2 regions of the Paenibacillus sp. FSL P4-0184 genome follow, and region 1 is predicted to be linked to the other one. Evidence: a T-box and tRNA genes for the amino acid it is inferred to sense, from the RefSeq annotation. Region 1 holds a T-box; the other holds one or more tRNA genes.
The links. A T-box is a leader RNA that pairs with one kind of tRNA and senses whether it is charged. The one in region 1 lies ahead of tyrS (tyrosine--tRNA ligase), so its partner is inferred to be a tRNA-Tyr.
Positions count from the first base shown of each region.

Region 2: it encodes a tRNA-Tyr, which carries the amino acid that the T-box ahead of tyrS (tyrosine--tRNA ligase) is inferred to sense. The anticodon was not compared.

Region 1 is NZ_JBBORN010000002.1:1,823,558-1,828,781, forward strand. Features, by position in the region: gene MKY52_RS29925 (anaerobic sulfatase maturase) at 1-1,064, opposite strand, end outside; gene MKY52_RS29930 (hypothetical protein) at 1,276-1,563, opposite strand; gene tyrS (tyrosine--tRNA ligase) at 1,768-3,027, opposite strand; T-box leader at 3,168-3,398, opposite strand; gene MKY52_RS29940 (Lrp/AsnC family transcriptional regulator) at 3,550-3,996, shown strand; gene MKY52_RS29945 (acetamidase/formamidase family protein) at 4,073-5,224, opposite strand, start outside.
Region 2 is NZ_JBBORN010000001.1:1,978,984-1,984,207, forward strand. Features, by position in the region: gene hprK (HPr(Ser) kinase/phosphatase) at 1-83, opposite strand, end outside; gene MKY52_RS08425 (ABC transporter ATP-binding protein) at 294-1,415, opposite strand; gene MKY52_RS08430 (PucR family transcriptional regulator) at 1,530-2,624, opposite strand; tRNA gene MKY52_RS08435 (tRNA-Lys) at 2,774-2,846, opposite strand; tRNA gene MKY52_RS08440 (tRNA-Tyr) at 2,852-2,937, opposite strand; tRNA gene MKY52_RS08445 (tRNA-Phe) at 2,947-3,019, opposite strand; tRNA gene MKY52_RS08450 (tRNA-Asp) at 3,086-3,163, opposite strand; tRNA gene MKY52_RS08455 (tRNA-Thr) at 3,177-3,252, opposite strand; tRNA gene MKY52_RS08460 (tRNA-Val) at 3,286-3,361, opposite strand; tRNA gene MKY52_RS08465 (tRNA-Met) at 3,370-3,446, opposite strand; tRNA gene MKY52_RS08470 (tRNA-Ser) at 3,477-3,568, opposite strand; rRNA gene MKY52_RS08475 (23S ribosomal RNA) at 3,651-5,224, opposite strand, start outside.

The DNA.
Region 1 (5,224 bases):
AAATAATCAACCTCAGTACGATCATGAACATCAAGCCAATTCCGGTTGCGCGGGCACCCCCCATTGCAAAAGCTAAGATACTCACACTTATAGCATGATTCATTCATATTGGGTTTCATTAACAAAAAGTCATCATATATGGGGCTGGTAAGCAATGCTTCAAGGTCGGTATGGCCGATATTTCCTAACTTGTGCTCTTCATCTATAAAGAAATCGCAAGGATAGGCATCCCCGTTCGTTTCAAGCACCATCATCTTCGGGCAGAATGAGTTATGGACGCATAACTCCGCCTCACGATGCATGAATACTAGAAGCATATTCTCAAAAATACGAATGGGAAGCTCCGGATACCCCTCGTTGTACCACAGATCAAATGTACGGCATAAAAACGCTCCGTATTGTTCAGGTGTAATTCGAAAGCGGCCGGACATATCACTCTTCTGTGAGACAAAATCCATGCAAGGGATAAACTGAATATAAGGAAATTGTTGTTCCTGGTAGAATGCCATCAATTCGTCTGGTTTCATCACATTATCTTCGTGAATCACCGTCAGAATACTATATTCCACACCTTCATTCTGTAGATGGCGAATCCCACGCATAACTAGATCATAACTACCTTTCCCCGAACCCGTTTTACGATGTGCATCATGAATGGGCTCAGGACCGTCCACACTAATCCCAACCAAAAAGTTGTACCGTTTAAAAAATCCCGCCCATTTCTCATGAATTAGCGTTCCGTTGGTCTGCAGCGCATTACTGATCATCGTATGAGGTGGAGCGTACTTAGCTTGGAGTGAAATCACGCGTTCAAAATATGAAAGTCCGGCTAATAGCGGCTCCCCTCCCTGCCAAGAGAAAGTCGCTATACCAGATGATCTTTTCATGTACTGAGCGATAAATCGCTCCAGAAGATCCGTATCCATCACTCGGATTGGTTGATGAGGATGTCCCCCTGCTGTGCTGTAATAGCAATAATCACAGGTTAAATTACAATCCTCTGAGACGGTTTTCCACATGACATGAAGAGTCTCAGGCCTTGAGATCTGTATGCAAGTTGTCATATGATTCTGCCCCTCCTATAAAAATACAACCTTAATGAAACCTATTTCCTATTTCTTCAATTAAATCATAGGTATGTGCATCAACGATGAGTAAAACATCATACTTTGTCGAATATCTAGAGATAAAAAAACACACTCCCCATTGTCTGTCGAGACAATGGGGAGTGTGTTTTCTTTGAAGATAAATAGAGCATTACCAGACACTGTTTCTTTAATTACGGACGTATTCCTTATTCGCTGTTTCCAACATTGATTTCCAATCCGCAAATTTAGTCTCTCTAACTACATGACGATCAAAAAGTTCATCAGGTATGTCAGCAACATCTTCTTCTGTCTTTACTTGAAAGTTTCCTTTGGTTACAAACTCATCGAAACTTTTGTAATTGGAATACTTACTCATAAACGCTTCATTAAACAATTTCTCGAAAGAGATGTGATTGGGATCTTCTTGATACGTTTTCTGTCCTTGTAACTCATTCATCAATTCTTCCATGGTCATTGGTTTTTGTCTTCTCAAATTACCACTCCTAATTTTCTGTTATAGTTGTAGAATATCATGTTAATCCATAAATCACACGAATCCTAAGCTTACCATAATTTTCGCTATTTCACCTTTCAAATTTCACTTAATATGCAAATGATCCGCCTCTATACTTAAAATACAACAAAAAACCTCCCTTATTCATAAGGAAGGCTCTTATTTTTAGGACAATTTCACCAGGCTGTAGTTTTTCTTACCCTTACGGATAATGATAAACCGGCCGCCGATAGCTTCGCTAGCTGTAACTTCCAGTGCTACGTCGCTAACTTTCTCACCATTCATGGAGATTGCTCCTTTGGTGATATCCTCACGTGCTTGACGCTTAGACGGCTCGATACCGAGATCAACCAACCACTCTACGATATTTTTAGATTCCAGTGTAGTTTCGTAGGTCGGCATTTCCTTGAAGCCTTGCTCGATCTCATCAGCAGTTAGGGATTTGATATCTCCACTGAACAGAGCAGCAGTAATACGTTTAGCCTGCTCCAGCAATTCTTCACCATGCACGAATCTGGTCATTTCTTCAGCAAGTGTTTTTTGTGCTTCGCGTTTATGCGGTTCAGTCTGTACTTTTTCCGCAAGTGCATCAATTTGCTCTTTAGATAGGAATGTAAAGTACTTCAAGTATTTCACAACATCACGGTCATCAGTGTTCGCCCAGAACTGGTAGAACTCAAACGCAGTCGTTTTGTTTGGATCGAGCCAGATTGCCCCTCCAGCTGATTTACCGAATTTTGTTCCATCAGCTTTCAACATAAGCGGGATCGTTAGACCGAATGCTTTTGCTTCAGGTCCTTCTTTTCTACGGATCAGATCCAGACCGCTTGTAATGTTGCCCCATTGATCGGAGCCACCAATTTGGAGCTGCACATCTTCATGCTGGTACAGATGCAGGTAATCTAGGGATTGCAGGATTTGGTAGGAGAATTCAGTAAAGGAAATTCCGCTGTCCAATCTGCTCGCTACAACATCTTTGGCAAGCATCGAATTGATGCTGAAGTTCTTACCATAGTCACGCAAAAATTCGATCACATTGATTTTATGCGTCCAATCGTAGTTATTCACCATACGAATTTGATTGTCGCCATCAGTAACGAACAGTTTTTTCATTTGTGCGGTAAGCGCATCTACGTTAGCTTGGATTTGCTCCAGCGTCTGCAATGAACGCTCGGATTGTCGTCCACTTGGATCACCTATCGTACCTGTAGCACCGCCAATCAGCATAACCGGACGATGTCCTGCAAGCTGGAATCTTTTGAGTACCATGAACGGAATCAAGTGACCAATATGCATACTGTCACCCGTCGGGTCTACACCGCAGTACACCGAAACGGATTTCTGGTTGGTCAATTCTCTAAGCCCTTCGGCATCGGTTTGTTGATTGATGGCATCGCGCCATTCTAGTTCATCGATAATATTCATTGCCTAACACCCCTTAAATTAGTAGATATCCTATAACGAATCATCAGTCCGCCAAGCGAATATAAGGATAGTTGATGAAGAGAAACATATAAATCCTTATATTTGAAAACAAAAAAAATCGTCCCCCTGTCTATTGTAGACATAGGGACGATTGAATAACCGTGTTACCACCCAGATTGCACCAATGAAACGCTAATGCTAAAACACAGCATTGATGCCACTCGTGACGAGATATCGTTCGCCATTCCGCTCGGTGTTAGCCGAGATACTCCAAAGTGTAATTCGTACTCTTAGTGTGTACCGGGTTTCATCAACCCCCAGCTTTCTGAAACAGGGACTAAGCTACTACTGGGCTTCTTCAACGTATATCGTATATAAGATTACAGCCAGTATAGTGAAATAATTCTTCAATGTCAACATCTTAAGCTGAGAATGCTGAGACACACTCCTGCTGTGACGCACTACTAGTCATTGCCTGTTTTTTTCTGTTACAATTACAAAAAAAGAGGTGAACGACTCCGTATGCTTGATCCAATCGATAATCATATTTTAGAACGCCTAACTCAAAACAGCAGAATTTCCTACACCGATCTAGCTAAAGAAGTTAATTTATCAAGTGTTGCGGTTAAGGATCGTATTGATCGGCTCGTCAATCAAGGAATTATTGAGCAATTCTCAATCGTCATCAACGCAGAAAAATTAGGAAAGAAAATTTCGGCGTATCTAGAGCTTGAAGTGGAGCCTGCCCATTTAAATTATATTGTCAGAGTCCTAAAAGAAAATGAACGCGTAGCCGTACTTTATGAAATGACAGGGCCATGCATTCTTCACATTCACATTCTAGTTGAGAACCTTGAAGAGATGGAGCGGTTTATGCATGAATCCATCTACTGTCTGGATGGTCTAGTCCGTGTAGAAAACCAAATCTTATTAAAACGCCACAAAAATCAGGATGGTCTAAATATATAAAAAAAAGAACCGACTTTAAGACGGTTCTTCTCTGGTTTGGATCTTATTATGATTATGAAATGATTGCTAATTCGACCTACTCTGTTTTAGATAGCTTAGCTTTATAAAATTTCGCGAAATATTCGCTGATCTCAACCTTCTCGTTCACAACACTTATTGGGGCTACAAGTTTCACTGTCTCTCCATTGTACATTCCTGTCGTCGCCCCGACTTTCATCTCTAGAACATTATTATTGTAGCTTATAGTTACTGTCTGAGTATCCGGTTTCCAGCTCACCTTCGCACCAAAGCTTTCAAAGCTGCTACGTAATGCCACTGCCTTGCGCTCCGAATCACCGAATTGGCCTTTATCGATCAAAGCATGCACACCCCAGTTTCCATCCACCACCTGTGTAATTCCAAAATCCGCTGACACAGACATCAGTGAGTACGCTTCATCCTCACTCAAATCCATGCCACCCATTAGAAAATCTTTCGTTTTATGAGCAGCATCCTTCATCGCTTTGTCGATGGAAGAGTTTTTAAAGATATCCTTTTGTGCACTTGCTCCGAGCGCTTCCAAATAATTCGCGTAGCTGAAGCCATGTACAACCCATTCGTTCTCATTCTCTAGTAATGGGAAACTTAACCCATTCAGTTTTTTGTTAAGCGTTGCTTTTTTATGAAGAATGACTTGAATATCACCCGTGACTGATGTCTCGATTGCTGTGCCGTTAATCTCCGAATCCCCTTGACCGGCATGCGGATCACCAATCGACAGTAACGCACCCGGTACGGATACAGGATAATACATCGTAGCACCTTCTGTAATCCGCCAATCATCAACGTTGCCACCATTGTATGAAGGAGGTACTGAATCTACGATATCCGCTTCTTTAGGCGCCACACCCATCGTACCGAAGTGGAGACGTACTGGAATCTTCACACCTTTCAATACATCAAAATTCTTATCAATCGTATTATGGTCTACAATAACACCTGGGTAGTCGATTGTCGGGTGCACTTGACCATCCGGATCAGTTTGCACTGTCCATTTGTAGTTATAAACAGCTGTTGCATAATCCGTCCCACCCTCAGTATCCATCTCATAGATAGTGACCACTTCACGTTTTTTCGGCTCCTCCACCATATCTCCGTATAGATAACCCCAGTTCGCCGCGGCATTCACGCCATAGGTTTTACCTGCGTATTTGTCATTTCCATTAGGTCTCAGCTTCATGTCCAGAAT
Region 2 (5,224 bases), on a different contig from region 1:
GGTCTCTTTAGACCTTCCTGGCCGGAAATAACCTCTAATTGAAAATGCTGTACCAATTCAGATACTTTTACTTTCTTAGCCATGTAATTTCGTCCTTTCGTCACCTGCGGTATTTGTCCGCTTACTGCGTCCGGTTGGCAGCGATCTCTTTACATTCCGGAGGTAATTCTCCTGCTATCTTAATTGATAACGCTTATGAATGCAATCTTAGCGCCTAACCAAACAGGGGCCATCTAAACAATAAAGCCACCCTTTCGGGTGGCTTTATCAAGAGAGAAAAGATCTTTACAATCTTATCCCAACAAAATGTTAGCTTCGGATTCTTTATCAAAGAAGTGAATTTTGTTCATATCAATAGCCAATTTAGGCTTGCTGCCTTCGCGAGTAGTGGAACGTCCATCTACACGAGCGATTACAGTAGATTTACCAAGGCCGCTCAAGTAAAGGAGCATTTCGTGACCAAGGTTTTCAGTAACATCAACCAATGAAGTGAAGATTGTGTTCGGGGAAGCTTCCAAGAATACTGGCTCTTCATGGATATCTTCTGGACGAACGCCCATGATTACTTCTTTACCGATGTAACCTTTGTTGCGGATGATTTGAGCTTTTCCGCCTGGTACTTCAACATCAAGGTTCTCAGCACGGAAACGGATAGAACCGCTCACTTCGGACAAAGTACCATTGATAAAGTTCATAGTAGGGGATCCGATAAATCCAGCTACGAACAAGTTTGTAGGTTCATTGTACAACTCTTCAGGGGAAGCTGCTTGTTGAATGATACCATCATACATAACTACGATGCGATCACCCATTGTCATAGCTTCTGTTTGGTCATGCGTTACGTAGATACAAGTAGTTTCAAGGCGCTTAACCAGTTTAGTGATTTCAGCACGCATTTGACCACGAAGTTTAGCATCCAAGTTGGAAAGAGGCTCATCCATCAAGAAGACTTGTGGATCACGTACGATAGCGCGTCCCAAAGCGACACGTTGGCGTTGACCACCGGAAAGCGCTTTTGGTTTACGATCTAGCAAATGCTCGATATCAAGAATTTTAGCAGCTTCGCGAACTTTCTTGTCGATTTCATCCTTCTTCACTTTACGAAGTTTCAAACCGAAAGCCATGTTTTGGTATACGCTCATATGCGGATACAGGGCGTAGGATTGGAATACCATCGCGATATCGCGGTCTTTAGGTGCAACGTCATTAACTACACGATCGCCAATGTACATTTTACCTTCGGAGATTTCTTCCAAACCAGCGATCATACGCAAAGTTGTGGATTTACCGCAACCGGAAGGTCCAACCAATACTAGAAATTCCTTATCTTTAATATCAAGATTGATATCGATTACTGTTGCTTTATCTGAACCCGGGTATTTTTTGAAAATATGCTCTAAACGTACGCCTGCCATTGTATTTCCCCCTCGAGTTAATTATTAATTAGTTAATATAAAAAATCTGTTTCCTTGTACATTTATATTACCCCAGTCGGGACACTATGGCTATTTGTAAGGTTCACAAAAAACCTATTTCCTTTTCGTCACTTTATACAAAAGCATAGTAAGCTTAACAATAGCAGCGTCCCCAAAGCTTCGTACATCTGCTCCGGTCTCTTGTTTTATCTTATCCAGACGATAAAGCAGCGTATTACGATGGATATACAACTTCTTGGCGGTTTCACTTACATTACAGTCCATCTCAAAAAAGGTCTCCAAAGTCAGCAGCATTTCTTTATCTGATAGTACAGAGGAATAGTCACCAATTTGTCCAAGCAACTGTTTGCGGCGTACATCAGGAATGCTGTTAACCAGACGTTCCAAATGCAGTTCCCAAGGTAAATGAATATACTCTCCTACTTGAAAAATACGACCGAGAACAATCGTCTCCCTGAGCAAAGCTACAGATCCAGTCAATCCCTTAACAGGGACTATAGCCGGAGCTACTGCCAAATGGAATACCCCTACCCATTCACTAGCTATCAGCTCATGTAACCCCATACTAGTCTGTGCTAGAAGATCATCTACACTCTCTTCTTCATCATCCTTATCATCCCCGCCCGTAAGTAATTCTTTACGAGCTAAAATTAACCATTCCTTCTCTTGAAGGGGAATGAGCAGAATTTCGTTCTCAAAATAGCTACGCAGTAATTTCATCAGTGAACGATAAGAGATCTGTGGACTATGGGCAATCTCACTACTAAGGAGGAATGGAATCATATCTCCGAACAGACGTCCCTTTAGGGTGATCTCATCGGGAATTTCAGTGTCATTCTTCTCTTGCTCTAGCTCCGTGTTCAACCAAGCGCCAAGCTGCCGCGCCTCCACTTCACCTTCTTCTCTAAGCCCTGTAGCTTTAAGTGCAATAGCAAAATTTCGAACTGCATAGTTGACCAGTTGTACTTCCAGAGAGGTGAGCCCCTCCATTTCTACCCAGACAGCGGTTATACGTCCGTCACTCTCATACAAAGGTGCCCAGAGATGACCCTCATGGATTACCAGCTGATCCTGTCCTTCTAATCCCATGCTAAAAAGAGAAGCTGAATGCTGCCTCCCTAACTGCTTGATTCCGGTTCTCTTTCCGGTGAGCTGCTCTAATTTTTTCCGCAATGTCTCACTATCCATAGTCACCATGCTCCACCACTTTTGCTCTTTTCGCCTATTTTAGCATATTCTCTTATATTATGTTAATCGCTACAGTAGCGCGCTACTATAATACAACCATAAAACACAAAAAAAGCCACCACCATAAGGTGATGACTTTCTGTTTGGGATGAGCCATGAAGGACTCGAACCTTCGACACCCTGATTAAAAGTCAGGTGCTCTACCAACTGAGCTAATGGCTCATAAATGGTGGGGGATGATGGATTCGAACCACCGAACACGTACGTGAGCAGATTTACAGTCTGATGCGTTTGGCCACTTCGCTAATCCCCCAGGAAAAAGTGGCTCGAGACGGATTCGAACCGCCGACACGAGGATTTTCAGTCCTCTGCTCTACCGACTGAGCTATCGAGCCATATTAAATTGACATAAAAATAAAGTGGTAGCATTAAACTTCCCACCCTAGTCTTGTGGAAAAAAATGGCGGAACCGACGAGATTCGAACTCGCGATCTCCTGCGTGACAGGCAGGCATGTTAGGCCAACTACACCACGGTTCCGCATTGATAATAATGGTGCCGGCGAGAGGACTTGAACCCCCAACCTACTGATTACAAGTCAGTTGCTCTACCAGTTGAGCTACACCGGCACGGTGTAAAAAGTAATTCTAAAAAAGTAATAATGGTGGAGGCTGAGGGGATCGAACCCCCGACCCTCTGCTTGTAAGGCAGATGCTCTCCCAGCTGAGCTAAGCCTCCAGGTATTATGGTAGCGGCGAAGGGGATCGAACCCCCGACCTCACGGGTATGAACCGTACGCTCTAGCCAGCTGAGCTACACCGCCACAATAATTAGAAATGCTATGGATTGAAAATGGCGGAGAGAGTGGGATTCGAACCCACGCACCGCTTACGCAGTCTAACCCCTTAGCAGAGGGTCCCCTTATAGCCACTTGGGTATCTCTCCAAACGATATCAGTACCACAGCAATCCAAACAGGAATTTGACTCCCTGAAAACTGAATCCGAATTGAATTTACGTTTTAAGTATAGGATAAGCCCTCGACCGATTAGTATTGGTCAGCTCCATGCATTACTGCACTTCCACCTCCAACCTATCTACCTCGTCGTCTTCAAGGGGTCTTACTAATTGGGAAATCTCATCTTGAGGGGGGCTTCACGCTTAGATGCTTTCAGCGCTTATCCCGTCCGTACGTAGCTACCCAGCCATGCTTCTGGCGAAACAACTGGTGCACCAGCGGTACGTCCATCCCGGTCCTCTCGTACTAAGGACAGCTCCTCTCAAATTTCCTGCGCCCACGACAGATAGGGACCGAACTGTCTCACGACGTTCTGAACCCAGCTCGCGTACCGCTTTAATGGGCGAACAGCCCAACCCTTGGGACCTACTTCAGCCCCAGGATGCGATGAGCCGACATCGAGGTGCCAAACCTCCCCGTCGATGTGGACTCTTGGGGGAGATAAGCCTGTTATCCCCAGGGTAGCTTTTATCCGTTGAGCGATGGCCCTTCCATGCGGTACCACCGGATCACTAAGTCCGACTTTCGTCCCTGCTCGACTTGTAGGTCTCGCAGTCAAGCTCCCTTATGCCTTTGCACTCTTCGAATGATTTCCAACCATTCTGAGGGAACCTTGGAACGCCTCCGTTACTCTTTAGGAGGCGACCGCCCCAGTCAAACTGCCCGCCTGACACGGTCCCCGTACCCGGTAAGGGTACTAGGTTAGAACCTAGATACGATCAGGGTGGTATCCCAACGGCGCCTCCACCGAAGCTTGCGCTCCGATTTCTACGGCTCCCACCTATCCTGTACAGATCGTACCCAAATTCAATATCAAGCTGCAGTAAAGCTCCATGGGGTCTTTCCGTCTTGTCGCGGGTAACCTGCATCTTCACAGGTATTAAAATTTCACCGGATCTCTCGTTGAGACAGCGCCCAAGTCGTTACGCCATTCGTGCGGGTCAGAATTTACCTGACAAGGAATTTCGCTACCTTAGGACCGTTATAGTTACGGCCGCCGTTTACTGGGGCTTCGGTTCATAGCTTCGGGTTACCCCTAACCACTCCCCTTAACCTTCCAGCACCGGGCAGGCGTCAGCCCGTATACTTCGCCTTGCGGCTTCGCACAGACCTGTGTTTTTGCTAAACAGTCGCTTGGGCCTTTTCACTGCGGCCCCCTCGTGCTATTCACACTACCGGGGCACCCCTTCTCCCGAAGTTACGGGGTCATTTTGCCGAGTTCCTTAACGAGAGTTCTTCCGCGCGCCTTAGAATTCTCTTCTCGCCTACCTGTGTCGGTTTGCGGTACGGGCACCTTCTCCTGGCTAGAGGCTTTTCTTGGCAGTGTGAGATCATGACCTTCGCTACTATAATTTTCGCTCCCCATCACAGCCCAGCCTTAACGATGTGCGGATTTGCCTACACATCAGCCTCACTGCTTAGACGGACATATCCATCAGTCCGCGTCACTACCCTCCTGCGTCACCCCATCGCTCATAGCGGATTACGGTGGTACAGTAATTTCAAACTGTTGTCCTTCGACTACGCCTTTCGGCCTCGCCTTAGGTCCCGACTTACCCTGAGCGGACGAGCCTTCCTCAGGAA